DNA from 4 places in the Methylophilus sp. YYY-1 genome. Region 3 is predicted to be linked to each of the others. Evidence: predicted binding sites of a transcription regulator. Region 3 holds the regulator's gene; each other region holds the start of a gene.

Evidence for each region. Region 3 encodes sigma-54, which starts transcription at its own class of promoters, with help from an activator protein. Its sites were predicted from a motif close to TGGCACNNTTCCTGCT; they were not measured.
Region 1: a site for sigma-54 is predicted at 4,253-4,268, ahead of ppc (phosphoenolpyruvate carboxylase). Genes of this name have one in related genera too.
Region 2: a site for sigma-54 is predicted at 6,834-6,849, ahead of GOC95_RS06040 (prepilin-type N-terminal cleavage/methylation domain-containing protein). Genes of this name have one in related genera too.
Region 4: a site for sigma-54 is predicted at 3,364-3,379, ahead of GOC95_RS09185 (glycogen/starch/alpha-glucan phosphorylase). Genes of this name have one in related genera too.

Annotation. Positions count from the first base shown of each region.
Region 1 covers NZ_WOVG01000001.1:935,858-943,987, reverse strand. Annotated here, with positions in the region: gene GOC95_RS04480 (pitrilysin family protein) at 1-1,242, shown strand, start outside; gene GOC95_RS04475 (PLDc N-terminal domain-containing protein) at 1,303-1,500, opposite strand; gene rsmD (16S rRNA (guanine(966)-N(2))-methyltransferase RsmD) at 1,637-2,197, shown strand; gene coaD (pantetheine-phosphate adenylyltransferase) at 2,254-2,742, shown strand; gene GOC95_RS04460 (YfhL family 4Fe-4S dicluster ferredoxin) at 2,777-3,031, shown strand; gene gloA (lactoylglutathione lyase) at 3,092-3,499, shown strand; gene GOC95_RS04450 (hypothetical protein) at 3,492-3,746, shown strand; gene GOC95_RS04445 (hypothetical protein) at 3,754-3,975, opposite strand; gene ppc (phosphoenolpyruvate carboxylase) at 4,299-7,079, shown strand; gene GOC95_RS04435 (CsbD family protein) at 7,199-7,402, opposite strand; gene GOC95_RS04430 (lipoprotein-releasing ABC transporter permease subunit) at 7,629-8,130, shown strand, end outside.
Region 2 covers NZ_WOVG01000001.1:1,243,761-1,251,890, reverse strand. Annotated here, with positions in the region: gene aroC (chorismate synthase) at 1-268, shown strand, start outside; gene GOC95_RS06070 (MFS transporter) at 324-1,496, shown strand; gene folE2 (GTP cyclohydrolase FolE2) at 1,557-2,363, opposite strand; gene dxs (1-deoxy-D-xylulose-5-phosphate synthase) at 2,413-4,257, opposite strand; gene GOC95_RS06055 (farnesyl diphosphate synthase) at 4,260-5,150, opposite strand; gene GOC95_RS06050 (exodeoxyribonuclease VII small subunit) at 5,177-5,422, opposite strand; gene GOC95_RS06045 (dienelactone hydrolase family protein) at 5,497-6,156, opposite strand; gene GOC95_RS06040 (prepilin-type N-terminal cleavage/methylation domain-containing protein) at 6,400-6,750, opposite strand; gene GOC95_RS06035 (SRPBCC family protein) at 7,199-7,744, opposite strand; gene GOC95_RS06030 (YncE family protein) at 7,932-8,130, opposite strand, start outside.
Region 3 covers NZ_WOVG01000002.1:86,345-94,474, reverse strand. Annotated here, with positions in the region: gene GOC95_RS07040 (cation:proton antiporter) at 1-1,954, opposite strand, end outside; gene GOC95_RS07035 (KpsF/GutQ family sugar-phosphate isomerase) at 2,179-3,180, shown strand; gene lptC (LPS export ABC transporter periplasmic protein LptC) at 3,206-3,829, shown strand; gene lptA (lipopolysaccharide transport periplasmic protein LptA) at 3,888-4,502, shown strand; gene lptB (LPS export ABC transporter ATP-binding protein) at 4,511-5,254, shown strand; gene GOC95_RS07015 (RNA polymerase factor sigma-54) at 5,261-6,805, shown strand; gene tyrS (tyrosine--tRNA ligase) at 6,851-8,089, opposite strand.
Region 4 covers NZ_WOVG01000002.1:520,813-528,942, reverse strand. Annotated here, with positions in the region: gene GOC95_RS09190 (DUF4197 domain-containing protein) at 1-714, opposite strand, end outside; gene GOC95_RS09185 (glycogen/starch/alpha-glucan phosphorylase) at 814-3,315, opposite strand; gene GOC95_RS09180 (outer membrane protein transport protein) at 3,472-4,719, opposite strand; gene GOC95_RS09175 (hypothetical protein) at 4,959-5,321, opposite strand; gene GOC95_RS09170 (PEP-CTERM sorting domain-containing protein) at 5,990-6,634, opposite strand; gene GOC95_RS09165 (hypothetical protein) at 6,882-7,481, opposite strand; gene htpG (molecular chaperone HtpG) at 7,902-8,130, opposite strand, start outside.

The DNA of each region.
Region 1 (8,130 bases), on a different contig from region 3:
TGCGCCGCACTGAATATTCAGCACTGGACCACCGCGGAGGGCAGCGAAGTCTATTTTGTTGAAAATCATGCCTTGCCCATGATGGATGTCAGCATCAATTTTCGTGCAGGCAGCGCTTATGACCAGCCAGAAAGCAGTGGCGCCGCCGCGTTAACCCATCATGTGATGGGCATGGCCGCGGGCGGGTTGGCAGAGGAAACGCTGACTAACCGCTTTGCCGATGTGGGGGCCGTGTTGGGGGGCAGTTTTGATGCAGACCGCGCCAGCTTCAAGTTGCGTACTTTGACCAGCGAACAGCAGGCCGCACTGGACGCGTTTACGCTGGTGTTACACCAGCCGGATTTTCCTGAAGCCGTCGTGAGCCGTGAGCAAACCCGTATTGTGGCCGCGTTGCAAGAGGCCGAAACAGAGCCGGATAGCATTGCGCAAAAAGCCTTTATGCAAGCGGTGTACGGCATGCATCCTTACAGCCTGGATCAAAACGGTGAAGTGGGTACGGTGCCATCGCTAACGGTGAGCCAGTTGCGGCAGTTTTATCAAAGCCACTATACGGCAAAGTCTGCCGTGATCGCCCTGATGGGGGATCTGACCCCGGATCAGGCCCGGCAGATTGCGCAGCGTCTGAGTGCTGGCCTGCCAGCAGGACCTGCGGTGGCCGATATCCCCGCCGTGCCAGTGTTGTCTGCGCCCAAACTGAAAAAAGTGCCGCATCCGGCCATGCAGGCACACATCCTGGTTGGCCAGCCTGGCAATAAACGCGGCGATGCGGATTTCTTTGCGCTGTATGTGGGTAACTATATTTTGGGCGGCGGTGGTTTTGTGTCACGTCTGACCGAGGAAGTCCGTGAAAAGCGCGGTCTGGCGTATAGCGTGTATAGCTACTTTATGCCCATGAGCCAGTTGGGACCATTCCAGATCGGGCTGCAAACCAAAAAAGAGCAAAGTGAAGAAGCGCTCAAGCTGGTGATGGCCACCGTACAGAAATTTGTCGATCAAGGCGTGACAGAAAAGGAGCTGGCTGCGGCCAAGGATAACCTGATTGGTGGTTTTCCCATGCGTATAGACAGTAATAGCAAGATTCTGGAGTACCTGAACATGATCGGCTTTTACAAATTGCCGTTGGATTACCTGGATAGTTTTAATGACAAGGTCGCAGCCGTCACTGTGCAACAGGTGAATGATGCGTTCAAGCGCCGCATCCATCCTGAGCATTTTGCCACCGTGATTGTTGGTGCGGAATAACAAAAAGCCGGCAGTTTGCCGGCTTTTGCTTTTATGTCTGTTGCGGTGAGCGGGGTCAGATTAAGCCATGCGCTTTTTTCTCGCCAGCCAGTAGTATAAAAAGGCCCCCAGCAGGTTTAAAAAGAAAATCACCAGAAACCACACCAGCTTGTCTTCACTTTGATTGGCCAGGCAATCAATCAGCATCCATACCCAAAACAGTGACAGCGCCAGCGCGATCACGCCGCCCAGCAGACCAAAGCCAAATAAGAACTCCATAGCAATATTCCTTGATGAATTAACGAAATCATAACACGATGACTTGGGTGCACCCTCGGTTTAGCGCAGGCCATGGGTAGTCGGGATGCAAAATCTGGGATAATGCTGCTTTATTTATTCGAATCAACCACCGCTCATGAATCAGGTACGATTGAATGCCGGGAAATGGCGTAGCCGTGTACTCAAGTTTCCCGATGCCGAAGGGCTACGCCCGACGCCAGACCGCGTGCGGCAAACCGTCTTTAACTGGCTGGGCCAGGACTTGACAGGCAAAACCTGCCTGGATTTGTTTGCGGGGACCGGTGCCCTGGGGTTTGAAGCGCTGTCTCGCAATGCCAAAGCGGTCACCATGCTCGAATTGGCCAAAGCGCCTTATGCGGCTTTGTGCCAGAACCAGCGTTTGCTGGAGGCGACCCAGGCCTGCATCCAGCAAATGGATGCCAGAACTTTTCTGGGCAGCAATCAACAGCCGTTTGACGTGATTTTTTGTGACCCGCCGTATCGCCAGGACTGGCTGGCGCAATTGTTGCCCGTGCTGCCCAGACATTTGGCGCCTGAAGGCTGGCTATATGTTGAGGCCGAATATGCGTTAAAATCCGATGCATGCTGGCAGGTGGTCAAATCGGGCAAAGCGGGTCAGGTCTATTTTCACCTGCTGCAACCCGCGTCAGCCGATGCGGCTGCTGGCACGGATTAAGGCAATCAAGTCAGCGGCAGCCAGCAACGACACAACGATGATTACGGAAGCAAGCGATGAGTAAAACCAGAATTGCCGTCTATCCAGGCACCTTTGATCCCATCACCCTGGGGCATGAGGATATTGTGCGCAGGGCGGCCAAGCTGTTTGACCAAGTGATTGTGGCAGTGGCTGGCAGCACCAGCAAACAAACCTTGTTCAGCCTGCAAGAGCGGGTTGCGCTGGCAGAGTCGGTGTTTGCAGGCGATAACATCCGTGTGGTCGGCTTTGACGGCTTGCTCATGCAGTTTGTGCAGGCGCAGGGCGGGCAGATGGTGATCCGTGGCCTGCGTGCGGCCAGTGACTTTGAATATGAGTTTCAGTTGGCGGGCATGAACCGCAAGCTCTATCCCAAACTGGAAACCCTGTTCATGACCCCGGCGGAAGAGTTCATGTTTATTTCCTCCAGCCTGGTGCGTGAAGTGGCGCGCCTGGGAGGAGATGTGAACCAGTTTGTCTCACCAGGCGTCGAACGGGCAATCAAGCAAAAACTGGCGATCGCCTGAGTGATGGCGCCTCTGTAGCGATGTAAAGAAAATCATGGCTTTATTTATTACCGATGAATGTATTAACTGCGATGTGTGCGAGCCCGTGTGCCCGAATGAAGCCATCTCGCAAGGCGCAGAAATTTATGAAATCAACCCCGACTTGTGTACCGAGTGCGTCGGCCATTACGATAAACCGCAATGTCAGCAGGTCTGCCCGATCAGCTGCATTCCGCTAGACCCTGAGCGGCGCGAAACCAAGGAGCAATTGCTGGAGAAATATCAGCGCATTGTTGCCACGCGGGGTTAAGCCGAGTGGACCGGTTACGTCCACAACAGATTAAAAAAATCAGAGATCAAGGAGACATCAATGCGGATTTTACATACCATGTTGCGCGTGGGCGATATGCAACGTTCCATCGACTTTTATACCGGCGTACTGGGCATGAAGTTAATCCGTACCCAGGATTATCCTGACGGCGAGTTTACACTGGCGTTTGTCGGCTATGGTAACGAGTACGACCACACCGTGCTGGAGCTCACCTACAACTACGGCAAAACCACTTATGACATGGGCACCGCCTATGGTCATATGGCGATTGAAGTGGACGATGCCTATAAAGCCTGTGAGCTGGTCAAGGCCAAGGGCGGCAAAGTGGTGCGCGAGGCGGGGCCGATGAAACACGGCACCATTGTCATTGCCTTTATCGAAGACCCGGATGGCTATAAAATCGAATTCATCCAGAAGGGGACGATTGAATACCCCAAGCATGTCTAACCGGACATTGTTATTGCAGGCAGTGAGGCTGGCGCAAGCCGGAGACTGGCATGGCGCACATCAGATTGCGCAGGTGTACAGTGATCCCACTGCCAACTGGATACATGCGGTATTGCATAAAATAGAAGGTGACCGTTGGAATAGCGAGTACTGGTATGCCAGAACCGGCGGTCATCAGTATGCAGATTTTGACAGCGACAGTGCGGCAGAGCTCGACGCGATCGCCCGCTGGCTGACGCCAGAATAGCGCTTATTTACTTGTGCTCTTCCTCGCTGCCCTGGCGACCCGTCGTAAAAATGCCCCACAGTGATTGCGTAAACAGCCCGATCACGGTCCCAAACAGAAATAGCAGCAAGCCGATGATCAGGCACATCAGCAGCAAAAAGCCATCCTGCAGCCAAACGCTCTGCGCGGCCAACGATTGCCAGACGGACAGGATTTGTGCCATCCAATGATCGAGATTGATGCATTTCATCTGTCTATTATGCCTCAGGAAACCGAGTGTGATGCATAGTCGTAGCGTCTTTGCTAGTGCAAATTTCCGCAAAACATCCATCAAACTGTGCGGCCTTGCCGTTTCAGAGACTGATGGAAAGTCTGGGTTCAACGCGACTGTTGCCCATGTGATTCGAGGCCCAAATCGGTGCACCGGTTTGCCTGTTGGCAGTGCATGGGAGTCACTTCGTATATGGCGCTTGAGTTTCGTTTCTTCCAATACGCTGATTTTAAAGTAAAAAAATCTTTTTTTTAGATGGCCTGCTTGTTGCTAGGGATAACCTAAGCTAGAGGAGAGGCATCATGATAAAAAAACTTGCAGCCGACGCCATGCTAACGGCGGAAATGCGGCTGTCCAACAATATTCAGTTGTTAGGTGATTTACTTGATCAGGCCATTCTGGAGGTGGAGGGCGAAGCTGTTGCGCAGAAAATTGCCGCCATCCGGCAAGCCGCATTGCGTTTTCACCAGAATCATGACCAGCAGGCTTCGTTAGATCTTGAGCAGTTGCTCGCTGACCTGAGTCTGGAGCATACGGTGCGCGTGGTACGTGCACTGGCTTATTTCAAACATCTGGTGAATTTGGCCGAAGATCTTTACGGACAGGAACTCGGCCATTGCCAGCAAAATACACCTGCGCCTGGCATGCTGTCGCACACGCTGGCACAAATCAAGGCCTCTGGCATCGCGCCGCAAAAAATCCAGCAACTGTTGCAGGACGCGTTGATCTCACCGGTACTGACCGCGCATCCGACCGAGGTGCAGCGTAAAAGTGTGTTGGACATTGAGCAGCTGATTGCGGAGTTGCTGGGGCAGCGTGGGCACATGGTGTCTGAGCGCCAACTGGCGCGCAACAAGCTATTGTTGCAAGGCGCGGTGTCGGCCTTGTGGCAAACCCGCATGATGCGCTACTCCAAGCTCAGTGTGCTCAATGAGATTGAAAACGCACTGACCTATTACGAAAGTACCTTCTTACATGTGATCCCTGAAATCCTGCAGGATATCGAGCGCGACCTGGCAGATTGGCTGCCCGGCATGGACTTGCCAGGTATTTTGCGCATGGGTAGCTGGATTGGTGGCGACCGTGACGGCAACCCGTTTGTGAATGGCACCACCTTGCGCGATAGTGTGCGCCTGCAGGCCACCACCTTGTTCAAGTTCTATCTGCAAGAGCTGGCCGCGCTCAAGCGCGAGCTGGCTGTGTCCACGCGCGTGGTTGGTGTGGATGACGCAGTGTTGGCCTTGGCGAAAGCTTCGCGCGACCAGTCATCGCATCGCCTGGATGAACCTTACCGGCTCGCGCTCAATGGTGTGCATGACCGTTTGCTGGTGACCGCCAGCCATTTGCTACCCGATGCCAGCTGGAGTTTGCCGGAAGAAGTCGGCAACGAGCCTTACGAAGATCCTGAGGCATTGCTGCACCCCTTGCAGACCATTGCCGATTCATTACGCCGTCATCATGGTGAAGCCTTGATTTATCCGCGGCTGGGCAAGCTGATTAAAGCCATAGTCACGTTTGGGTTCCATTTGGCCACCGTGGATATCCGCCAGTCCTCTGACGTGCATGAAGCGGTGATTAGCGAGCTGTTACATAAGGCGGGCTACGATTTTGACTACGCCAGTTTTAACGAGGAAGAGAAAATCGGCCTTTTGCTCGAAGAACTGAAGCAACCGCGCCTGCTGTTTTCGCCTTTCCAGCAATATTCCGAGCTGGTGCACAAGGAAATCGGCGTGCTGGAAGCCGTACGTGAGGTGCGCCAGCGCTTTGGTGAGCATGCGGTACGCCAGTATATTATTTCGCACACTGAAACCTTGTCTGACCTGCTGGAAGTGGCCTTGCTGCAACGTGAGGCTGGCTTGTTGCGCGGCGTGTGGGGCTCGGCCAATATCCAGGTCGATCTGAATATTGTGCCACTGTTTGAAACCATTGCCGACTTGCGCGACGCGCCCATGATCATGGGCAAATGGCTGAGCCTTATCGGCATCCGCCATGTGATCCGTTTCCAGGGCAATGAGCAGGAAGTCATGCTGGGCTACTCGGATAGCAACAAGGATGGCGGTTTTTTGACCTCGAACTGGGAGCTGTATAAAGCAGAAATTTCGCTGGTGGAACTGTTTAACCAGGCCAACGTCAAGTTGCGCCTGTTCCATGGCCGTGGCGGCACGGTTGGCCGTGGCGGCGGCCCGACCTATCAGGCCATCATGGCGCAACCCATCGGCACCGTCGATGGCCAGATTCGCCTGACCGAACAGGGCGAAATCATCTCCACGCGTTATGCAGACCCGGTGGTCGGCCGCCAGCATCTGGAAACCCTGATTGCGGCGACGCTGGATGCCACCTTGTTCCCGGCCGACCAGCTGGAGCCCGCCAAACGGCGTGCGTTTGAAAGCGTGATGGAAGCCCTCTCGGCCACGGCGATGACCAGCTACCGTAGCCTGGTTTATGAAACCCCGGGCTTTGCCGATTACTTTTTCAATACCACGCCTATTGAGGAAATTGCCGGACTCAATCTGGGTAGCCGGCCCGCCGCGCGCAAATCGACGCGACGGATTGAGGATTTAAGGGCGATTCCGTGGGGATTCTCATGGGGGCAGTGCCGCTTGCTGCTGCCAGGCTGGTATGGTCTGGGCAGCGCCATTCACCAGTTTTTAGCGCACGACCCAGCCTTGAAGCAGGCACGTCTGGAAATGTTGCTGGAGATGCAGGCACACTGGCCGCTGTTTAATACCCTGATTAACAACGTCGATATGGTGCTTGCGAAAACAGACCTGATCGTGGCGCGCCATTATGCCCATTTGCTGGCTGATAAGGCCTTGCGCGAAGAAATTTTCAGCCGCATTGCGCATGAACACAAGCTGACCACCGACGCGGTCAATCTGCTGCTTGGTACCACGCAACGTCTGGCCACTCAACCGGTGATCGCCAAATCCATTCGCGACCGCTTGCCCTATCTGGATCCGCTTAATCACTTGCAGGTAGAAATGATACAGCGTTACCGCAATGGCGAAACCGATGAAAAACTCAAGTGGGCCATTCCGCTGACCATTAATGGCATTGCTACCAGTTTGCGCAATACAGGTTAAGGCCTGATAGGCAGAAACAACGCAGGACAAGCTGAGCTTGTCCTGCGGGGCGCCTCTGCTTAGACAATGATGCTAAAACGCCAAGCGTTGCATCATGCTAAGTGGGTATGGCACAGGCCTTAGTGGCGGTGTTTGTCTTCCCAGGCTTTGAGCTGTTTCTCAGCTTCATCCTTGGTGATGCCATAGCGTTCCTGGATTTTGCCTGCGACCTGGTCGCGTTTGCCTTCGATCACATCCAAGTCATCATTGGTCAGTTTTCCCCATTGTTCTTTGACTTTGCCTTTAAGCTGCTTCCAGTTGCCTTCGAAAATGTCTTTGTTCATCTCGAGTCTCCTATGATTACATTCTTGATTTAGATCGTTGTGACAGTCGGTGTGCATGCCATCGACCTGAGTACATCTTAAAGGCAAGCTTGCCTCGGTTCAGTCGGCCATGCCCGCATTTTTGGGTCGGATTTGGCTGACAAGCTATTGAGGCGCGCCAGGGTTGAGCTGCGCTTTCACTGTGGGCAGGTATCGCGATGCCATTAAAAGCTGTTAAGATGCGGCCATGAAGAATGACACCTTTTTCAGCGCGCTCGCGCGGCGCCTGCCTTATGAGTTTTGGATAGGCTGGCGCTATACACGCGCCAAACGCAACAATCACTTTATTTCGTTTATCTCCCTCACCAGCATGATAGGCATTGCCCTCGGTGTGATGGCACTGATTGTCGTGTTGTCGGTCATGAACGGCTTTCAGGATGAGCTCAGAAAGCGCATTTTAGGCGTGGCTTCGCATATTGAAGTGCGTAGCTTTGAAGCCGGTTTGCCGGACTGGCAGCATTTGCAGCAGCAGATAGAGCAGATTCCGGCCAAGGCGGTTGCCAGCCCCATCACCGGCGTGGCGCCTTACATCATGGCGCAAGGCATGTTGACGCATGACGAAGCGGTGCAGGGCTTGCTGATTCGTGGCGTGTTACCTTCACAGGAAGGCAAAGTCTCTGACCTGGCAACCCAGATGAAAATTGGCAAGCTGACCGATTTGCAGCCAGGCCAATTCAATATTGTATTGG
Region 2 (8,130 bases), on a different contig from region 3:
CGGGGGTATTTTGGGCGGCATTTCCAGCGGTCAGGACATTGTGGTCAATGTCGCGTTCAAGCCCACGTCCAGTATCCCGCAAGCGCGTCGTTCAATTAATCAGTCTGGCGAGGCGATCATGATGCAAACCACGGGCCGTCATGACCCTTGTGTCGGCATCCGGGCCACGCCTATCGTTGAGGCGATGCTGGCATTGGTGCTGATGGATCATGCCCTGCGTCATCGCGGCCAGAATGCGGACGTGCATTCAAACACGCCTCGTCTGTAATTTCACCCGCCCATGGCCTGCGCCTGGGCGGTGACCTTTAAAGCGCACAAATGTCATGAGCCACGCCTTACACTTTAATCTGTCGCGCTTTTATTTCATCTACTACTTTTTCGTCGGTGCGTTCGTTCCCTACTGGGGGCTTTATCTGACGGCCGAATCCTTCAGTCCTGCGGATATTGGCATCCTCATGTCGCTGTTTCAGTTGAGCCGGATTGTCGCGCCCAATCTGTGGGGCTGGTTGGCTGACCATACCCGGCAACGTGTACGCTGGATACGCCTGACCGCGTTTCTCGGCTTGCTGGGCTTTGTCGCCATCTTTTGGGCCCATGATTTCAAGACCATGTTTATTGTCATGGTCGCCTTAAGTTTATTTACCAGCTCCACCTTGCCACTGTCGGAGTCGCTGGTACTGGCGCATTTGGCCAGCACCAACGGCCATTACAGCAAAATCCGTTTGTGGGGCTCCTGGGGCTTTATTGTGGCCTCAGTCTTACTCGGTTACCTGACGGACTGGTTTGGCATAGGCAGCCTGCTCTGGTTTATTCTGCTGGTGCAATGCAGCTTGTTTGGCCTTACCTGGTTATTACCTGAGGCGCATGTTCCACCGCATGCGCAGGATGATTTTTCAGTGTGGCAAATTCTGAAGCAGCCTGCCGTGATGTCGCTGCTGATTGGCTGCGCCATGATGGTGACCGCGCATGGGCTCATGTATAACTTTTATTCGATTTATCTGGCCGAGCATGGCTATAGCAAAGGCATGATCGGCTGGTTATGGTCGCTAGGCGTGATTTGCGAAATTGGCATTTTCATGAAAATGCCCTGGATCATGGCACGCTTTAAACTCAAAACCATTTTGCTGGTGAGCCTGCTGATTGGCGTGGTGCGCTTTACCATGATGGGTCTGGTGCCAGATCAACTGTGGTTGTTATTACTGGCACAAACCCTGCATGCGTTTACTTTTGGCAGTTTTCATGCGGCCTCGGTCGAGGTGGTGACGCAATATTTTAATGGCCGTCACCAGGCCAAAGGGCAGGCCATATATAACAGTGTGGCGTACGGGGTAGGTGGCGCGCTGGGTGGCTTACTCGGCGGTTTTGCGTTGCAGTATTTAGGCGGCCAATTGACCTTTACGCTAGCGGCGCTGTTTCCGCTCCTGGGGGCGATCATCGTGGCGGTCGGCCTGCATCTGAATCAACCTTATGCGCGCAATGGCATGTTTAGCCATTAGCGCGCAGCTTCAGCAGGTATAAAAAAACGGCCTGATGGCCGTTTTTATTTGCATGTGCGGTTATGAAAGACGTTTGTCTTTCTCAATTAATGCATAAGCCGAGTGATTGTGGATAGACTCGAAATTTTCAGATTCAACAACGTATTTGATGATGCGTTTTTCATCATTGAGTTGTGCTGCGACGTCACGCACCATGTCTTCGACAAATTTTGGATTGTCATAGGCGCGCTCGGTAACGAATTTTTCATCTGGACGCTTGAGCAGGCCATACAACTGGCAGGAGGCTTGTTCTTCAACCAGGGTTACCAAGTCTTCCAGCCACATAAACTCGCTCAATAATGCAGTGACAGTCACATGTGAGCGCTGATTATGTGCGCCGTAGTCTGAAATTTTCTTGCTGCATGGGCACAGGCTGGTCACTGGTACCATAACCTTGACGGTAATCTCGAATTGGCCGTTTTTGATTTCACCGATAAACGTTACTTCATAATCAAGCAGGCTTTTCACGCCAGATACTGGCGCCGCTTTGTTGATGAAGTAAGGGAAACGCATTTCCACATAGCCTGATTCAGCCTCGAGGCGCTCCACCATTTGACGCAAGATGGTTTCAAATGAATCAATCGAGATGGCACGCTCGTTCATGTTCAATATCTCGACAAAGCGAGACATATGCGTGCCTTTAAAATTGTGCGGCAAGTGCACAAACATATCAAACATCGCTACGGTATGTTGTTCGCCGCCCGTTTTGTCTTTGACAATGACAGGGTGACGGATAGATTTGATGCCGACTTTGTTGATGTCCAGACGACGCACGTCAGGCGTATTTTGTACGTCTTCAATCGTTGTGGGGATCACGGGTTGATTCATTAGGGTTCCATAGCGGGGATGCCCGCCTGTTAGTTAATAGTTGAGTTTACTACTCGGAAATTAATTTCTCAATAGCCAAGCGTATACCGGTCTCGTCTAGACCACAATCCGCAAGCATAGTTTCATGTTTGCCGTGATCAATAAAACGGTCAGGAAGTCCCAGGCAGCGGATGGCTTTCACCACGCCATGCGACTGCAAGCACTCCATGACGGCAGCGCCAGCTCCACCCTGAACAGCGTTTTCTTCCACCGTGACCAGGTAGTCGTGGGTTTGCGCCATGTGCAACACCATCGCTTCATCCAGCGGTTTGATAAAGCGCATATTCACCACGCTGGCATTCAAAGCTTCTGCAGCTTGTAATGCAGGCTGCAGCATGCTACCAAACGCCAGAATTGCCACTTTTACACCCTGTCTGACTTGGCTGGCTTTGCCGATTTCTAGCGTCGCTAACGTGGGCGATACGGTGGCACCGATGCCACTGCCGCGCGGATAACGGACAGCCGCAGTCCCGGGGTAGTGGTAGCCGGTAGACAGCATCAGCCGGCACTCGTTTTCATCGCTGGGTGCCATGATGACGATCTCCGGGATGCAGCGCAAAAAGCTTAAATCAAAGCTGCCCGCATGCGTGGGGCCATCGGCACCGACCAGCCCGGCACGGTCAATCGCCAGTAACACATCCAGTTTTTGCAGCGCAATATCGTGGATCAATTGGTCGTAAGCGCGCTGTAAAAAGGTCGAGTAGATCGCCACTACAGGCTTAAGGCCATCGCACGCCATGCCAGCAGCAAAGGTCAATGCATGTTGTTCCGCAATGCCGACATCAAAATAGCGTGCCGGATACGTCTCTGCAAAACGATTGAGACCGGAACCGTCACACATGGCAGGCGTGATGCCTATCAGTTTGTCATCTGCCGCGGCCATGTCTACCAGCCAATCACCAAACACTTGCGTATAGGTCGGACGGTCGCTGTGGCTCAGGCTGTGGCCATTTTCCGGATCAAACTTGCTTACCCCGTGGTATTTGTTTGGGTTGTCTTCGGCCGGGCTGTAGCCTTTGCCTTTTTGTGTGACCACATGCAAGAACTGCGGCCCTTGCAATTGGCGGATATTGCCCAGCGTATCCACCAGCGTGTCTATGTCGTGGCCATCAATCGGGCCGATGTAATTAAACCCGAATTCTTCAAACAGGGTGCCGGGCGTGACCATGCCTTTGGCATGTTCTTCCGCGCGTTTGGCAAATTCTTTGACGGGCGGCATGATATCCAGCACTTTTTTACCGCTACGGCGCACGCTGTCATACAGTTTGCCCGACATGAGGCGGGCCAGGTAATTGTTGAGCGCCCCCACATTGTTGGAAATGCTCATGTCGTTGTCATTGAGGATCACCAGGATATTGGTATCCATGTCGCCCGCATTATTGAGCGCCTCAAACGCCATGCCTGCGGTCATGGCACCATCACCGATAATGGCAACACTGCGGCGATCGAGTCCTTGCGCTTTGGCCGCTACTGCCATGCCTAGCGCTGCAGAAATCGAGGTGCTGGAGTGGCCGGTGCCAAAGGTGTCGTACTCACTCTCATCACGCTTGGGAAAACCGGCAATCCCGCCCGCCTTGCGCAGGCTTGCCATGGCTTCGCGTCTGCCGGTCAGAATTTTGTGCGGATAGGTTTGATGGCCCACGTCCCACACTAAGCGGTCATCCGGCGTGTTGTAAATGTAATGCAGCGCAATGGTCAGTTCGACGACGCCAAGGTTAGAGGCCAGATGCCCCCCTGTTTGCGAGACGCTTTGAATCAGAAATGCTCGCAGCTCTGCAGCCAGCACTTTGAGTTGTGTGCGCTCGAGTGCGCGTAACTCAGTGGGGGATTGAATACGGGACAACAGTGAAGTCATGATTAAAAAGGACGCTCACAAATAAATTTGGCAATCCCGCGCAGCGGATCCGCCTGGGCACCATAGCCTGCCAATAATTGCAGCGCTTCAGCATAAAGTGCTTCTACCAGCGTTTTTGCCTCCTCCAGCCCCAGCAGGCTGACGTAGGTAGACTTGTCTTGCAGCGCATCTTTGCCAGCCGTTTTGCCCAGGGTTTGCGTATCTGCTGTTGCATCGAGAATGTCATCGACAACCTGAAATGCTAGCCCCATCTTTTGGCTGTATTGCTCCAAACACTGAATTAATGCCGGTGCGGTGTCTGGCGCCGCATAAGCGCCAAGCAATGTCGCGGCTCGGATCAGCGCGCCAGTTTTATATTGATGCATGGTCTCTAACTCAGCACGCGTCAACCGTTTGCCCGTACTCTGCAAATCGATGCTTTGGCCGCCACACATGCCACGTGAGCCGGTCGCTTGTGCCAGTACCTGCACTTGCTTGAGCGCTTGTGGCGCTTGCGTCTCAGCAATGCATTCAAACGCCAGGCTTTGCAGCGCATCACCCACCAAGAGTGCCGTGGCATCGTCATACTGCTTGTGGCAGCTGGGTTTGCCACGACGCAAATCGTCGTCATCCATGCATGGCATATCGTCATGCACCAATGAAAACGCGTGTATCAACTCCACCGCTGCCGCACTGGCATCAGCCGTCATTCTGGAGGTGCCTGCCAGTTCTGCTGCGGCATAACTCAATAAGGCGCGGACCCGTTTACCCCCACCCAGCACCGAATAACGCATGGCCTGGTGCAGGCGCTCAGGCAATACTTGGTCACTTGGCAAGAGGCGAGACAGCACCTGCTCCACATGTTGTTGATGTGCGCGTGCCCAGTGATCAAAGACAAAAGCAGAAGTAGTCATGAATAAACAGGAAAGTGGCTGGCGGGTTAATTCGCTTCGAAGGGCGTCAGTTGCTGTTGTTGGTTAAGCAGCATCACGGTTTGTTCTGCTTGCTCTAAAGAGGTCTGGCAAGCTTGTAACAATTGCACGCCCTCAGTATAGGCTGCCAGCGAGGCCTCCAGCGGCAATTCGCCTGACTCCATGCGCTTGACGATGGTTTCTAGCGCCGCCAGACGTTCGGCAAAACTGGGTTGATCACTCACCGCAGACGGTGTTTTTTTGGGAGCACTCATGAAAATAGGCCTATGAAAACGCTGGCTATTTTAACAAAACTCCCCCTGCTTGCGGGATTATTCTCAAGATAGGGTTATTGCGCTGGCGGCAGCACCTTGAGCAAAAATTGGCGGATATCGTTGATCTCTTCGTCGCACACACTATGCGGCATATCGTATTCATGCCATTCCACCGCATAGCCTGCGGCCTCCAGTGTTTGCCGCGACGCTTGCGAAGTTGCCAGTGTGATTACACTATCAAAGCGCCCATGCGCCATCCAGATCGGGCACTGCTGGTTGGCTGGGTGTTTTTCTTGAGAGAGCTGGCTCTTTAAGGGTAAATAAGTGGAAAGCGCCAGTACGCCTGCCAACGTTTGCGGAAAACGCGTTGCCGTATGCAAAGCCATCGCCCCACCTTGCGAGAATCCCGCCAGTAAAATGCGGTGCGCCGGAATCCCCTGCGCAATTTCTGCTTCTATCATCGGGTTTAATATCGCTTGCATGCTTTTAATCCCAACTTCATCTTGCGGGCTATCCGGCTGTAGCCCAAAGATGTCATACCAGGCACGCATCTCGTAGCCGTTATTCAGAGTAACTGGACGATAGGGGGCGTGGGGTAAGATAAATTTTATGTGGGGCAGGTTGAGCATCTGTACCACAGGCTCAAAGTCATGTCCGTCGGCACCTAGGCCGTGTAGCCAGAAAATGCATGATTGTTTATGACAGGTAGCATTTAGAGTGATGTTTTTGAGCATAACTTGCGCTTGAAATTGTAGTTTGCCTAATCATAATTTATTTCTGAGGCAATCAATGATGAGTACTAGTCAGCTTTTTTAAAATTTTGAGAATGTTTTTCTTAGGTCTATCTTCACTCTATCAAGATGGTAGGGGCGATTTCAGGTTAAGCGTTGATCATTTTGGTAGGGCGTGAGTTGCGTTGCTCTGCAATAAAAAACGAAAGCCCGATTAACGGGCTTTCGTTTATTCCCCCTAGGGAGTTAAGATGCTGCAGCTCTGGAGCATGTTGCACCTTGAGACATATCACATGTAATGACTCGGCCTGTACCAGCGTTATTAGCTGGTACAGGGTTAAATGTTGTGGTTGCAGCTGTTGGCGTTGCAATTAGAGTGCAGGCTGATGGTCTGTGCGCATTCACTGGACGATTAACTGTAAGAGCAGCTAGAGAGCTTTTCGCGTATGCACTGGCCTCTGCCAAGCATGCCGAGTCTGCTGCTTCACGGGTGTAATCCTGATATGCCGGAATCGCCACTGAAGCCAAAATACCAATAATCGCCACTACGATCATTAACTCAATCAGGGTAAAGCCTTGTTGTACGTGTTTTTTCATCATGTTTTCCTTCAAGTCAAGTTTAAAGTCAGTTACTTCTTTGTTTAAGTCACTGCTTTTTCAACAGTGTTGGCTAACCCTAAAGCAACAGGCGTGCCAATCCGCTTTTGTAGTTTGTAACTGATTGAAAAATATGAATTAAAGGGTTTTTATGCTTTATTTCTTTGAATTGAATTTAAAAAGTGAGGGCTTGGTTGCGATTAGTTAAGCTGACAGAAAGTGACAGGCTTTGCCCATCTTTGACAGAATAGGTGATGGTTTTGGGCAGGTGGTTTGGCTAAATGCAAAAAAGGGATTGTGTGGTACACAATCCCTTTACTTGGTGCCAGTCGCTTGCTTTTGGCCGTGACTGATTTGCAAAAACAGTGCTGTTTACAACGTAAGACTTACCAGAATTTCCACCAGGGTTTACTGTTGCCTTGCGATTTTTTTCCAGAACCCTGGCTAATTACTTTCCCGATTCGGCAACCTTTTTCAGGCTTTCGAGACCTGGATCAAAAAAGTCGTCGAGCGCCTTGGTCGCGGCATCATCATTTTGCTCAGGCTTTGGAATGTTGGAGGAATCGGCGCGAGTGTAGCTGCCTTTGACTGAAACGACAGTGTCATTGCCGTTGGCAGTCACTGTGATCATTGGGTAAAAGTTAGCAAACTGTAATGTACTTTTTTCATACACATATTCATATTTAACGCGCATGCCAGCGTCGTCAATAAAACGCAGTTTTTCGTACATGACGCCGCCGTTTTTCAGTTTGACGGTGCGGTAGGTGGCATCGTCGCCGTTTTCATCTTTTTTCTGCTCTACGGTGGTAGACACAACGCCTGAATGCCAGGCTTGTTCGTTCCCAAAATCTTTGACCAATGCCCATACTTTTGCAGCAGGCGCTTTGATGGTGACGCTTTTTTCAAAGCGTAAGGCTGCTGCACCGTGTGCACCAGCGGTGAGGGGGATCAACGGCAATAAAGAAACAGCAATCATGCCTAGAAATTTTTTCATTACATATCTCCTGAAATTTACAGACTTTTAAAACTAAAGCTCGGCGTGGATCGGTAAGCGGTCAAAGTGTTTTAAAAAACAATCCGAGACTTTACCCAAAAATAAACTTCTTTGCGACTAATTCATTGGTCATCCTGTGAAAAAATCAAAAAATAGACTGCTTTGGCTCTGCACAGCCCTTTTCTTGCTATTTCGCTTCGAGAATAAATTGCCCGAAAGAGCGGCATAACTTAGGACTGCTGATCGTTTGCGTCACGGTATTGGTGAGTGCATCAATGATGGAGACATTGTCAGTACCCCAGTTGACGACCAGTACCTGATTACTGGCCTTGTCGTATTCAATGCCCTCGGGATATTCGCCCACAGCGATGGTTTTGATGGTGTTG
Region 3 (8,130 bases):
AATAGACTTCCATCGCGATGAGGGCGGCATTGCTGCCGAGCAGGACCAGAATATCGCCTTCGTTGAGAATAATATCCGGTCTGGGTGCAATCGGTTCTGGCATATTGGTGCGCCGGAGCTGTTTGACCTCGACCGCAAAATCCTCAAACGGGATATGGTCCAAGCGCAAACCATGCGCATAAAAGTTTTTATACATCTCGACCGAATGCAGTTGTGGCAGGGCGGCGGTGGTCGTATCCGCATCGCTCACGCCACGGAAGTAACCTTTGAACATTTTGTACCGCTCTTCGCGGAACAGACGGATACGTTTGACCACGCGGTTAAGCGGAATCCCCAGCGTGACCAGTGCATGCGAGGCCAGCATGAGGCTACCCTCCAGAATTTCCGGCACCACTTCTGCCGCCCCGGCATCTCGCAGCAAATCCATTTCACTGTCATCATGGGTGCGCACAATCACGGGCAAGGTTGGATATTTTTCCTGGATTACATGCAGCACCTTCATGGTGCCACGCGTTTCGGCATAGCTGACAATCACCGCTTTGGCCCTGGCCAGCCCGGCCGCCTCAAGCACAGAGCGGCGGCCTGCATCGCCGTAAATCACATTTTCACCGGCGGCGGCGGCTTCCTGAACGCGGCTGGCATCCATATCCAGTGCCACATAGGGGATATTTTCTTCGCGCAAAAAGCGGCCCAGATACTGGCCACTGCGACCATAGCCGCAGATGATGACATGATCGCGCAAATCGAGGCTGTGCTCCTGAATAGTCTCCACCACCTTGTAGCTATTACGCGTATAACTCTTGACCAGTTTGCGCGCAATCCTGCCGTTATATTGAATAATGAACGGCGCCACTAGCATAGAAAGAACTGCCACGGACAGCACCAGCTGTAGGGACTCGCCGTCAATCAAATGCGTTTGCAAGCCCAGGGCCAGCACCACAAAACTGAACTCCCCCGCCTGGCCAAGAATAATGCCGGTACGGACACCCACGCCCATCTCAAAGCCATACAACTTGGTTAAAAAGGCAATCAGGCCAATCTTGAACACCAGGAACAGGGCTAACAGGAAAACAATCAATACAATATGATTGATCAATACGGAAACGTCGAGCAGCATGCCGACGCTGATAAAAAACAGACCCAGCAAGATATCGCGGAAAGGCGCAATATCTGATTCAACCTGATAACGGTATTTGGTCTCGGAAATCAGCATCCCGGCGACAAAGGCCCCCAGCGCAAAGGACAAGCCGACATAGTTGGTGGCTGCCGCCATCAGCAGGGTGACCATCAGCACATTGAGCACAAACAACTCGCGTGAGCGCTGTTTGGCCACCAGCTCAAACCAGAAGTTAAGGATGTTTTTCCCGAACTTGAACAGTAAAAACAGCAGTACAGACGACTTGAACAGCGTCAGCCCCAACACATCCAGCCAATTGTCGCTATGCGAGCCTAGCGTCTGGATCAACACCAGAATCGGAATCACGGCCAGATCCTGGAAAAGCAGCACGCCGATACTGAGACGACCATGTCTGGAGTTAAGGTCTACACGCTCCATCAGAATTTTGGACACAATCGCGGTCGAGGACATGGTGATGGCCGCACCAATGATAAAAGCAGAAGTCAGGCTGAGCCCGGCCACTTTGCCCAGTACCAGACTAGCCAGCAAGGTCAGCACGACCTGTCCGCCCCCTAGCCCGAACAGCGTTTTTCGCATGGCATACAGCTTAGGCAGACTAAACTCGAGACCGATGCTAAACATCAAAAACACGATACCAAACTCGGCCACCTGGCGACCGGACTCTTCGTCCTCCAGCAAGCCCAGGGCGTGCGGGCCCAGCACGATGCCGATGACAAAATAGGCCAGCATGGCAGGCAAGCCGAGGATGCGGAACAAGCCCACGGCGAAGACCGAGCTGGTCAGCAGTAATAAAAGATGTATCAGGGAATCAAACATGCAAAGCTCTAACGCATTTATACCAAGCCGGTCAAACAGGGGTTTGATCGCCATCAGCCAGCGCTGAAGGGTCAAGGTCTATTATGAAACGCAATTGTTTCAGGATGATGCATCGTGCCACAAAACTTTGTTTTATGCAAAAAATGTGCCTGAGAATAAAAAAACCGTAAAAAAAGGGTGTTTTACTTTATTGTCAGGCAACTCGCTTGTTATACTTACCCGCCATGATGACAGCAAATTCCGGCATCCATCTTGTTAAAACACCCGATATCGTGTCGCGCGCACGAGGGGTGTTGTTGCACGAAGCCGATGAGATCAGGCATCTGGCAGACCGCATTGGCTCGGCTTTTGAGGCCGCCGTCCATATGATTCTGGCCTGCAAGGGCCGGGTGGTGGTCACGGGCATGGGCAAATCCGGCCATATCGGCGGCAAAATTGCGGCCACCTTGGCCAGTACCGGCACACCGGCGTTTTTCATGCACCCGGCCGAGGCCAGCCACGGCGACTTGGGCATGATTACGGCAGAAGATGTGGTGATCGCGCTGTCCAACTCTGGCGAGAGTGATGAAATTATTAATATTTTGCCGGCGATCCGCCGCATAGGTGCTCGGGTGTTGAGCATCACGGGCAGCGAAGACTCCACCTTGTCACGTGAGTCGGAAGTGCATTTGAGTGCTGCCGTGAGCCATGAGGCTTGCCCACTCGGCTTGGCTCCCACAGCCAGCACGACAGCGGCCTTGGCCCTTGGCGATGCCTTAGCACTCTGCGTGCTCGATTTGCGAGAGTTCACTGCCGAAGACTTCGCCCGTTCGCATCCCGGTGGCAGCTTGGGCAGACGGCTACTGGTGCGCATCAAGGATGTCATGCGTACCGGCGCGGCCGTGCCCCAAATTGATCAACACGCCTCCATTCAGGAAGCCATCACGCAAATTTCACTCAAGGGCATGGGCTTCACGGCTATTGTGGACCACGCGCAACGCCCAATAGGCATTTTTACCGATGGCGATTTGCGCCGCTTGTTTATGCAGGGCAAGAACAATCCACAGGCATCCATTGATACCGTGATGAACAAACAGCCGTATTTGCTGGAGACGAATCAGATGGCGGTTGAAGCAGTTAACATGATGGAGCAGCACAAAATAAATGGCTTTTTGGCAGTAGATGCCCAAGGGCAGTTGGTAGGGGCATTCAATATGCATGACTTATTGAAAGCCAAAGTCGTTTAGCTTAAACAGGCATTAGAATTCAGGCATGCTTAAACACCCCATTTTGTTGCCGATTGCGTTAATGCTGTTGCTGGCGCTGCTGACCTTCTGGATTAACCAGAATGTACAAGAGCAAGCACTCAAAATGAACATACTTAATCGCCAAGCGCCGGACTACATGTTGTACAACTTTGTGAGTACCCGCACGGATGCGTCCGGCAATACCAAATATGTGCTGGCGGCTGCAAAAATGCGCCACTTTCCTGCCAATGACTATGCAGAATTGCAGCGGCCACGCTTTACCCAGTTTGGCCTGAACAAGCCTTACACGCAAATTTATGGTCAGCAAGGACGTGTTTCCGCCAATGGTAAACTGGTGGAGTTTAGCAATCAGGTCAAGGTGATCCGCCAAGCCTCTGCCACCAAGCCAGAAACACAAATGCAAACCGAGCGGCTTTGGCTGGAGCCGGATACCGAGGTGGCACACACAGACCAGCCGGTGATCATCCGCCAAAAACCGGCGACAGTGATTACAGGCACGGGCATGCGTTTTGATAACCGGGCTGATACCATGCAATTGTTTAACCGGGTGCATGTGCATTATGAGCGTCCACCCGTCGCCAGCAATTTGGCAAGCCCGGCCCAGGCGTCAAACACAGAACGCCAATGACCGTTGATTATGGAGAAATGAGTTGAACACGCACAAGCCCTTATTTTTAGCGATCTGCATGAGCGTATGGGCGCTATTGTCCATGCCGCTGAGTGTGCTAGCCGAAGAATCTGACCGAGATCAACCGATAGAGCTTGAAGCGGATACCGTGACCGTGAACGATGCTAAAAAAATCAGTATCTACACGGGCAACGTGATTCTTAATCAGGGCACTTTGCAAATCAAGGCGGACAAAATGATCGTACGCGAGGATCAGGACGGCTTTCAACATAGCACCTGTACCGGCAACCCCACCACGTTCAAACAAAAACGTACCGGTAAAGACGAGTGGATGCAAGGCAGTGGTCAACGTATCGAATACAACGCCCGCATGGATAAAGTGCAACTGTATACCAATGCCTGGGTTAAACGTGGTGAAGACATCGTGACCGGGGACTATATCAGCTACGACGCTAACGCCGAGTATGCCGAGGTGATTGGCGGCACCAAAGCCAACCCGAACGGGACGGCTGGCAGCCGCGTCAAGGCCACCATACAGCCTAAAAATAAAACCACACCGCCTGTCATTGACAACAAGCCAACCTCTCAACAGGGGTTACGGATGAATCGCTCCTTGCAACTCAAGGTCGAACCTGCCCCTGCCGAAAACACTGGTGAGCAAGGCAAAGAGTAAGCATAAAGATGGAAACCATGGCAGCAGATCAGAACCATTTGCAGGTTAACCGCCTGAAAAAAACCTATCAGGGCCGTACCGTCGTCAAAAACACGACGCTTGAGTTACGCAGTGGCGAAGTGATCGGCTTGCTGGGTCCCAACGGGGCAGGCAAAACCACCAGCTTTTACATGATTGTCGGGTTGGTTGCGCTGGATGAAGGCAACATTACGCTGAATGGCGCCGACGTGAGCCGCGCGCCCATGCATGAGCGCGCGCGCATGGGCTTGGCTTATCTGCCCCAAGAAGCATCCATTTTCCGCAAGCTCAGCGTAACCGACAACATCCTCGCCATTCTTGAAACCCGTCCCTATACGGAAGAGCAACGTGAGGCGAGGCTTGAATCCTTGCTGGATCAATTGCATATCCAGCACATCCGCAACAGTCAGGCCGTCAGCTTGTCTGGTGGCGAACGTCGACGCGTTGAAATTGCGCGCTGCCTGGCCACTGACCCTAAATTTATTTTGCTGGATGAACCGTTCGCCGGGATTGATCCGATTGCGGTGATCGAAATCCAGAAAATCATCCGCTACCTGAGCAGTCAGAATATTGGTATTTTAATCACCGACCACAATGTGCGCGAAACGCTGGATATCTGTGACCGCGCTTATATTGTCAATGAAGGCGCTGTGTTTGCAGCAGGCACGCCCGATGAAATCATTCAGAATGAAGGTGTGCGTGAAGTGTATCTGGGCAAGAATTTTAGGCTGTAATCCGTCATGAAACAGAACCTGCAATTACGTATTTCGCAAAATCTGGCGCTGACGCCGCAGCTGCAGCAATCGATCCGTTTGCTGCAACTTTCCACGCTGGAACTGAACCAGGAACTGGAAACCATCCTGCAGGAAAACCCGTTACTGGAAATGTCAGACGGTGAAGAAGGCGAGTTTGAAGATAACACACCGCCTCCCCCCACTGTAGAAGCTGAGCCGACAGATGCCAGCTCGTTTGACATGGCAACGCAGCAAGAGATCACCGCACCGGCAGAAAGTCTGCGTGAAGACTTGCACGATGAGCTGGGCGGGAGCGAGAGCGACCTGCCCAATTTAAACGAGGAATTCACGCCGCCAGAGTTTGAAGATGATTATGAAGAGTTTGGCAGCACCAGCAACTGGGACGAAGCCGGACGCAATCATCAGGAAGACGAAGACAGTGACTTTTCCAGACAGGAAACCACCAGCATCAGTTTGCGCGAGCATCTGATTGATCAGATACAACTGGCACATTTATCGCAACGTGACATGAGCCTGGTCAAACTGCTACTGGATAGCATCACTGATGATGGCTATCTGGAGCAAGATCTGCAGGAGATTGTGGAGCACTTGCCACTCGAACTTGAGGTCGAGCTGCTGGAACTGGAAACCGCCCTCAAGCTGATCCAGAATCTGGACCCTGTAGGCGTAGGTGCGCGCGATTTACGCGAGTGCCTGCTCTTGCAACTGACGCGTTTGCCGCAAGAAACGCCACACTTGCAAACCGCCATTGCCATTGCCAAAGACCACCTGGCGCTGCTTGCCAACAAAGACTTTGTCAAACTGCGCAAGGTGCTTGGTTGCGATGAAGCGGTACTCAAGGCGGCGCAGCACCTGATCCGCCAGCAAAACCCCAGACCCGGCAGCGAGTTTTCCAGCTTTAGTCACGATCACTTTATCCAGCACGATGTGGTGGTTAAAAAAATCAAGGGCATTTGGGTCGCCTCTTTAAATGATGGCGTGATCCCCAAACTGCGCATCAACCAGATGTATGCGGACATCCTCAAGCGCAACCGCGAGAGTTCAGGCCAATACCTGCAAAGCCAGATGCAGGAAGCCAAGTGGATGATTAAAAATATCCAGCAGCGCTTCTCGACCATTTTGCGCGTGTCACAAGCCATTGTAGATCGCCAGCGCAACTTCTTTGAACATGGTGAAATTGCCATGCGGCCACTGGTGCTTCGTGAAATCGCCGAAGAACTCGACTTGCATGAAAGCACAGTTTCCCGCGTCACCACACATAAGTATATGCTCACACCGCGTGGCGTCTATGAACTCAAATACTTCTTTGGCAGCTCGGTGGCCACAGATGCAGGCGGCTCCTGCTCTGCCACCGCTATCCGCGCCTTGATCAAGCAAATGGTGGCCGAAGAAAACCCGAAAAAGCCTTTGTCGGACAACCAGATCACCGACACACTGGCACAACAAGGTATCGTCGTTGCCCGCCGTACCATAGCCAAATATCGCGAGTCCCTGAATATTCCTCCCGCGAACTTGCGCAAAACGCTCTAAACAAAAAAGGCCGCAGATGCGGCCTTTTTTGTTTCTCAGCTCAAATCACCTGATTGTGATCTTGGCAAATTTACGTTTACCCACCTGTGCGATCACTGTCACACCTTTTGTCAAAGGCAGATTCTTATCATCCACCTTGACGCTGTCGAGCTTGACGCCGCCTTGCTGCACTGCGCGCATGGCTTCACTGGTGCTTTCGACCAGGCCCGCCTGTTTCAACAATTGGCTAATGCCGATGCTCTCGCCTTCAATGGTCACTTCAACTTCGGGCACGTCATCCGGGATGCCGCCTTTGGCACGGGTCTGGAAGTCCTGCAAGGCTTTTTCAGCCGCGGCTTGACCATGGAAACGCGCCACAATTTCTTGGGCAAAGCCGACCTTGATATTGCGGGGATTTTCACCGCTGGCGACTTGCGCCTTCCATTCGGCAATGGTTTCCAGCGTCGCAAAAGACAGCAAATCAATATAGCGCCACATCAGTTCATCTGAAATCGACATGATCTTGGCAAAAATAGTCTCTGGCGCCTCGCTAATGCCAATGTAGTTACCGAGTGATTTAGACATTTTATTGACGCCATCCAACCCTTCCAGCAACGGCATCATCAGCACACATTGCTGCGACTGGCCGGCCTGCTTTTGCAACTCACGCCCCATGAGCAGGTTAAACTTCTGGTCGGTACCACCGAGCTCAAGATCCGCTTGCAGGGCGACCGAATCATATCCTTGCAGTAACGGGTACAGAAACTCGTGAATCGCAATCGGTTGATTACCCTTGAAGCGTTTGGAGAAGTCATCGCGCTCCAGCATGCGGGCCACGGTATGGCTGGCAGCCAGTTTAATCATCCCCGCCGCGCCAAGTTCACTTAACCAGTTGGAGTTAAAGACAATCTCGGTTTTGGTGGGATCCAGAATTTTGAAGACTTGTGCAGCATAGGTATCGGCGTTGGCCTTGACCTGCTCCACGGTTAAGGGTGGACGGGTGGCGCTTTTGCCAGTCGGGTCACCAATCATGCCGGTAAAGTCACCGATCAGGAATAAAATCTGATGGCCCAGGTCCTGCAACTGGCGCAATTTATTAATGAGGACGGTATGACCCAGGTGCAAGTCGGGCGCGGTAGGGTCAAAGCCTGCTTTCACACGTAACGGCTTGCCTGTTTTCAGTTTCTCGACCAGCTCCTGCTCTATCAGTAACTCATCTGCGCCACGCTTGATAATGGCCAACGCCTTGGCAATTTCTGGGCTCAATGCTGGCACTTCAGATGAGGGTTGTTTGGTATCGGTCATGCGGGTATCCGTCAAATACAACGATGCGCACTGATGGCACC
Region 4 (8,130 bases), 430 kb from region 3:
ATCCTGACGGATCGCAGCCTCTTCTTTGGCAATCATCAGGTAGACGCCGTCTAGTGCCTTTTGTGTCACATACTGATTGATATTGGCATCTTCTTTTTTGATCAGGCCAAACTGGCTGCCCATTTCAGCATACTTGTTATAAGTATCTGCCAGCTTCACGTTAGCCGTGGCTTTTTGCACGATGGGCAAAAACTTGGCCGCCATGTCAGTTGCGGTGGTTTTCTTGAAGTATTGCGTGGCAGCATCTTGCGGACCCGTCAAAATCCCCTTGGCATCAGTCAGCGACATTTGCTTGACCGAATTTAGCAACAAGGCCTTTGCCTCGGGCACGGCTTGTTCTGCGGCACGATTCATTTTCAGCACCAAATCATCGGCCTGACTGCCCATGCCTATCATGCGCATGCCTTTTTCGATTTTCTTTAACGAATCCGGCAGCGGAATTTTGACCTCCTGGTTACCCATAAAGCCATCCGTCGCCCCCAGCATGCTCACCGCTTTGCTGGCACCCTGACTCAGCGCCAGTTTCAAGCCATCACTGGTTTCCTTTTCGCTGAGCTGGCTCACCGCCCCGCTCTCGCTACGGCCACTGGCAGCACTATTGACCTCTTTTTCCACCATGTCGCCCAACGCCTTCAAGTCCAATGCCTGCGCCTGCATCCCGATTGCATTGCTCATGAGCAGTGCAGTCAATATCACCTTGGCTTTCATTTTCATGCTGTTCGTTCTCTCATCAAGTTGAGCGCAGTGTACCCAGAAAACACAAAGCAAGTCCAGCGGACTTGCTTTGTGTGGGCTTGCGCAAAAGCCGGGCGCTTACGCTTTGAACGGTTTCACATTCCAGATACGTTCGGCATATTCACCGATAGTGCGGTCACTGGAGAATTTAGCCATCCGAGCCACATTCAAAATCGCCATACGCGACCAGGCTTCCTGATCTTGATACAGGGCAGCCACTTTCTCCTGCGCGGTAACATACGCGGCATAATCGGCCAGTAACAAGTATTGATCGCCTTTGTGCAACAGGGTATCAATAATGGCCTGGTAGCGTGATGGCTCCTCTACCGAAAAATAGCCATTGGCGATCATATCAATCACCTGCTTGAGTTCGGCATTGCCATGGTAATAATCCCACGGGTTGTAGCCGCTGGCTTTCAGCTGCGCCACTTCTGGTGTGGTCAGGCCAAAAATAAAGATATTTTCACTGCCGACCTCTTCCATGATCTCCACATTGGCGCCATCCAGCGTACCTATGGTCAAGGCCCCATTGAGCGCCATTTTCATATTACCGGTGCCACTGGCCTCGGTACCTGCGGTCGAAATTTGCTCGGATAAGTCGGCGCCCGGGAACAGGATTTCTGCCGCACTGACCTCGTAGTTAGGATAAAACACCACTTTTAACTGGTCTTTGACCGCCGGGTCGTTATTGATCATCACCGCCACATCGTTGATCAGGCGGATGATCTGCTTGGCCAACCAGTAGCCAGGCGCCGCCTTGCCTGCAAAAATGATCACCCGTGGCGTGTGATGGCTGGCATGACCGCTACGAATCCGGTTATACAGCGTGATCACATGCAGCACATTGAGCAACTGGCGCTTGTACTCATGAATACGCTTGATTTGCACGTCAAACAAGGCATCCGCGCTGACCGCAATACCCGTCTTCTGCAAAATCTTGTCGGCCAGGCGCTGCTTGTTGGCTTTTTTCACTTCGCGGAACGCTTTTCTAAACGCCGCATTCTCGGCAAACGGCTCAATCTGCTTGATCAGGCTCAGGTCCTTCTGAAAGCCGGTGCCGATTTGCTTGGTCAGCAATTCTGTCAGCAAAGGGTTGGCCTGGTTCAACCAGCGGCGTGGCGTGATGCCATTGGTCACATTGGTGAACTTGCCAGGATAAATTTTGTTGAAGTCAGCAAACAGCGTGGTTTTCAACAACTCGCTGTGCAGCTCGGCCACGCCGTTCACGGTATGGCTACCAACAATCGCCAGATGCGCCATGCGCACACGACGGCCGTGGGTTTCGTCAATGATGGACACTCGTTGCAACAAGCCGGTATCGCCCGGGAAGTGCTGATTCACCATTTGCAGGAACTGGTGATTGATCTCGTAAATAATCTCGAGATGCCGAGGCAACAATTGTCCGAACATGTCCACCGACCAGGTTTCCAGGGCTTCTGGCATCAAGGTGTGGTTGGTGTAGGCAAACATTTTGGTGACCAGCGTCCACGCACGGTCCCAAGGCAAGTGATAATGATCCACCAATTGATGCATCATTTCGGCCACGGCAATCGCTGGGTGGGTATCATTCAACTGAATGGAGACCTTGTCAGGCAAGGTGTTCCAATCCGAGTTGTAATTGGTAAAGCGATGCAAAATATCCTGTGTAGAGGCCGAAACAAAGAAGTATTGCTGCTTGAGGCGCAACACCTTGCCCGACTCGGAGGTGTCATTTGGATAGAGCACTTGCGAGATGGTTTCGGCACCGTGACGGCCTTCTACCGATTTTTCGTAGTTACCTTCGTTAAACGATTTCAAGTCAAACTCATTGGTAGCCTTGGCAGACCATAAGCGTAGATTATTCACAGTCTGCGTGCCATAGCCAGGCACAGGTACGTCATAAGGCATGGCCACCACCGTTTCATGATCAACCCAATGATGTTCCACGCCACGTTCGGTGTGTACATGCAACACGCGGCCATAAAACTTCACCTCGCAAGTATGCTCGGGGCGCTGAATCTCCCAGATATTCTGATACCGCAACCAGTTATCAGGATTTTCTTTTTGCTGGCCTTTCTCGATGGTTTGCCTAAACATGCCGTAGTCGTAACGGATGCCATAGCCGGTAGCCGGAATATCCATGGTCGCCATCGAGTCGACAAAACAGGCAGCCAAGCGGCCCAGGCCGCCATTACCCAACGCCGCATCGGGCTCCATCTCGGCCACGCCTTCCAGCTTTTGGCCAATCTCCTGCAAGCCTCCGCTTAGATCGGGTGCAATGCCCAAATTCAGTGCGGCATTTGACAGCATACGGCCAATCAAAAACTCCAGAGATAAATAATAAACGCGCTTGGTATTGGCGTCGCGATAAGCGTCGCGGGTATTCACCCAGCGGCTCATCAAGTGGTCGCGCACGGTAAACGCAGCCGTTTGGTACCAGTCACGCGCCGTGGCCCAAGAGTTTGATTTACCAATAGAAAAAGTCAGGTGGTTACGCAACGCCTGGGGGATAGGCAATTGCTCTAACAAAAACTCTTCAACCGGTTGCGCAGTTTCGACGGGTGTCTTGGATTTAGGCGTTTTCTTCACATTGGCAGTCATGCATCTTCCCCTTGAGTTTGATTCATAGAATTGCTTTCAGTTAGCAAAAGCAAAAAGCAAGCCTACAGCAAGAATATGTCAGACAGAAAAAAAGCCACAAAATTCATGCTGTGGCTTTTGATTATAGCGCCCGTGCTTTGCGGGCAGAGAAGACTTTTACAATTTCCAGGTATAAGCCACGCCCAATGCATCCTGATACATGCGCACATTCGCGTCCCCTCCACCAAATCCAGCAGGGATCGAATTTTGACCGCGTACTGTATTTTCAAAGGCATGGGTATAAGCAAACGAGACTTCCGATTGCGGACTCAACACCCAAGTCGCGCCAATCGACACATGATCTTTCACCACGCCAGGCGCCAGGATATTAAACAGCGTATCGCCCGCGCTAATCGGCTGATCCACATGGTTATAGCCTGCACGCAAAATCAACTCCGGGCTATATTGATACAGCGCACCGATCTTATATACCTTGGCATCCTGCCAGTTAAATCCGGCGCCATTATCGTTACCCAAGCCATTGCTCAAGTTAGATAAAGAGGCGTTACCAACAGCATCTACCTCACTGTAATTGATGCGCTGAAAATCCGCGGCCAGCGTCAACGCCGGCGTTACTTTGACCGCCACACCCACGCCATAGGTGGAGGGGATATCGAAATCACCCTGCTCGGCAAACAAGCCCTTGTACTTGTCAAACCGGCTCATATAAGTACGGCTCTGATAAGTGGCCCCCAGCGTCACGGCATCTGTGATTTCGCCCAACCAGCCAATATGCACGCCCGCCCCATAAGAATCATCATGACCGTTGTTGGTCAGATTGGCTGCCGAACTACTGGCATTGCTAAAGTTTTGCAGCCCCTTGGCTTCAAACCGCTGATAAGCCAGATTGAGGGAAACGCCCAGCGTATGATGCTCCTGCACCTTCCAGGTGACGGTAGGCGCCACAAACACCTGGGCCAAATCCACGCCCGTGCGGCGACCATTACTGTTAAACAGCGGAATACCGTTTTTGTAGTCAGTATTCATGCCGCCATTACCGTAAACACTCACACCCAGCGTGACATCCTCAGAATATTGCGTGTTGTAGCCTAACTCTGGAATAAAGAAATTCTGGCTATCATTGCCTTTATAAGTCCCATTGGCTTCTGGCGCACCACTGCCTTCAATCTCCGATTCACGCACCGGCCTAAACCAAGTCACGCCCGCATCCACACGGCTCCCCACTTTACCCATCCCAGCCGGGTTGGCCGCTGCCGCCAGCGCATCTTGTGGCAAAGCGATGCCCACGCCACCAACGCCTTGAGAGCGAACACCATACCCATGAAAAAAATAACCATCCGTCGCCCACGCATTACCAAACGAAAAAGCGACCGCTACCGGAATAATCTTTGACCACTGATACATCTCAATCCTTCAATAACCTTGTTGGATTGCAATATATCAAGCGATTAAAATTCCAATAAATAATATATAAAAATATATTTATAACTAAAAAATATAAAAGCCCGCGGCGCGGGCTTTTATGAAGGAGAGCTTAATTAAGGATACATTGAGTCAATTTGAGCGGGATTGAACGCGTTGGCAACAAGTTGCCCTCTCTACTCGGCTTTTGCTCGTCCCGGTTGATTGATCGGTCATGCAGCTCATTTTTCACGTGTAAGTGCTTGACCACCAGCACCAGGAAAATCAAGTACTACGTTGTTTTCGTCTTTGATTATTACCATAATCCCGCCACCTGGTTTGCCATCAGTTGTTTTGAAGTCTATGCCCCATGTATTATCAGTAAGGTTGATATAGCTAATATTTGCTTTATTTGGTTCAGCAAGTGGTTTCCCGGAGAAGTCAAAAGCCGTATATGTGATTGTTGAAGGTGTAAACTCCCAAATGAAATTTGCTTTAGGTGCATGGCCTTTCCATTTGCCGAATAACATATAAGGTTCGCCAGCAAAAGCTAAGTGAGAAATTGATAAAACAAACGCTATTGTTGTGATTCGTATAATATTCATTTGAAGTCCTTCATAAATTAATCAGGTTATTAACCCCAGTAGATACCGTTATGAGAGACAAGCTTTTAATGCATTGCCTATATGGAAAGGTTTTCATTTAAAACGGTATCTACACGGCTAAGCTGGCATTTCCTTAAGCAATTGAAATAACGTTTCCCTTTCTGCAGGGGTTATGTTCTTAACGCGCGACTTTCCCGAGGAGCTAATTATGACTATGTGCTCCCAGCCTTTGTCGGCAGAAAACAAGTCAAGAGAACTGCGGCTACCATTAGCGTGAGTTAGAAGAATCACTTGCGATGGTGAGGGTGGGCTCACTAACAACACTCCCACCTCTGAATTATGTTCGTGAAGCCAGCGTTCTAATGCCTTTAGCTGAACTTGGTTTAGCCTCCATGTCCTTGTGTGCGGAAGGGCTGTAGTTAATCCTTGATCTGTTACCTCTACCGCAACCAGTGGAGAAAAATCCTGTTCGCAACCAGCAAGAACAGAAACAATTACAAAGATGATCAGATAAAAATAGCGCATGACTAATATATGGCTAACATTTCACAAAAGGGACACCATCTGACCATTGATTTCTACAGCAATTGGCGTTTGATTGTGAATGCCTAAATACTTCCTCTGATCGACTGATCCACATCGTTACCATTGCTCAACTCTTGTAATGATCAGTTATCGATTTTGCGACGACGTGTGGCAACAATACACACAACGCCCCCTAATGCTGACATGTAGATTGAAGACGGTTCAGGAACTGAGGCTGAAAAATTTGTGTAGCCAGACGCTTTTGCTAAGGGCGAGAACGGAATAAATAACTGGTAATTTCGCGTTGATCCGTCTTCAAAAGTGAATTGATAGCTCGCCTTGGATGGTGAGTAGCTCGACTTAAAGGAAAAATATCCAAGATTCGTTGAGGATGTCGAGACACTCTGCCAAATCAACGTTGTTTTGCTATCAGAGCCTTGTTTGTCTACGATATAAGTCCAGCCATCTGGAATCCTCATCGAGAAGATGCTGCTATCAGTGAAGTACGGCATGACAACCGTTTTAGCCTCAAGCGGTGCTGCAAACCCATAATTCCAGCCAGTTGAGTCTTGAAATGGCACTAGCACGATGGGGGAAGGCTGAAACACTATGGGGACATTCAGAAGTGGCTGAAGATGTGCCTGTGCTGATGGGCGATCATCACAAACGTATCCAGAAACACAAAGGGTACCAGCTTGCGCTTGCGTCGACATGTTGAACGTGGTCAGCATCACCACAAAAAATAGTATATGTCTCTTCACTAGAGATTCCCTGATGATTTTTTTCAATCATCCTACTGACTGCACATTACAAGCATGTTAAGTCTAGCGAAGCTCTCTAAATAGTCCGAAGGGTGGGCAAGTTATTCCCACGCGTAACAATCCAACAAAAAAATTCAGCTGAACCAATAAACACCATCGCTTTAATCAAAAAGTCTCTCTGTCAGATAAAGAAATACGAGCTTCAGTGACTTCATCGCGTGGGCAACAAGTTGCCCCCTAATTGGCTTGTAAATTGTTTGCGCTTTGAAGGCATTTAGGGTTGAGGATTTCGCATTGCAGCTTGAACCTGGGATTGGGCAAGCAACCACTGGCGACCAAAATCTCTTGACCCTTCAATCGGTGAAAGAGCCATGTGAAGTCGGGATACAACGTCAAATACAAAGCTGAACTGCGTGAACATGGCCTCTAGGTCAGCCTTTGTATAGATGAACAGCTCTTTCCGAAGCGGAGCTTGAGGGTCAATATCAGTTTCAAGGTTCCATGCCTTCTGATTGGCTCGTGTTAGCCAGGCGGCGAACTTGGCCGATGGACACCATATTAATTGGTCCGGCTCGTTTGATATGACTCCAAAGATGCCGTGAGCTAAATCATTTCGCTCGCTGCTTGACGACTTATGGATGGCCATCACGGCCTTAAACATTGCAAGATCCTGCCCATCCAACCGTATAGAAGCAGCGCTAGAGAGGGCATCACGTTGAGCCCGTGCGTTTTGTAGAGAGAGATAGACGGCGACGGCCGCATCTGATCGAGAGTCGAGCAACGTTCCAAGGATAAGAGACATCTCGACATCAACAAGCGACCACGTAAGTAAGCATCGTGCAATGATTGACGCCATTTCAGGCCGGTCAGCCATGCAGTTCTGATTTATGTAGTAATGGGCGTCTGGATTAGCTCGAAGAAATGGCTGTCTTGGCATACATCAGCTCGCTAAGTTTGTGCATTTGCGCGCGTTAGATTTCGGAGCCTAACTATTAAGTAGCCGTCCTAATGACAGCAGGTAATAGAGCGTTGAAGTTTTCATTTTTATATAAAATACAATCACTTGATTTAAAAATAGAGAGCGTATTTAAAGAGGTTAATTACAACTAGCCAGTTCTTGCTTATTTGTTGATAAAACATAATGCCACAGCTGTTAAAAATCTACTAAAAATTCGTTGTTTTTCTATGCGGGATTGCAGCGTAAGCTTCTATGACGGGACTGGGAATTAATCTTCATTGCAAAACAAAAAAGCCACCTTTGTGGGTGGCTTTTTCTGATACCTCAACTTCACAATTACAGAATCAAACTATTCATCCGCTTCACAAAACTAGCCGGATCTTCCAACTGGCCACCTTCTGCCAACAGCGCTTGATCAAACAGCACATGCGCATAATCGGCAAACTTGGCATCGTCGCTTTCAGCTTTCAATTTTTCAACCAAACGGTGGGTCGGGTTAATCTCTAAAATCGGTTTGCTGTCAGGCGCTTTTTGACCAGCCGCTTTCAGGATACGCGCCAGGTTG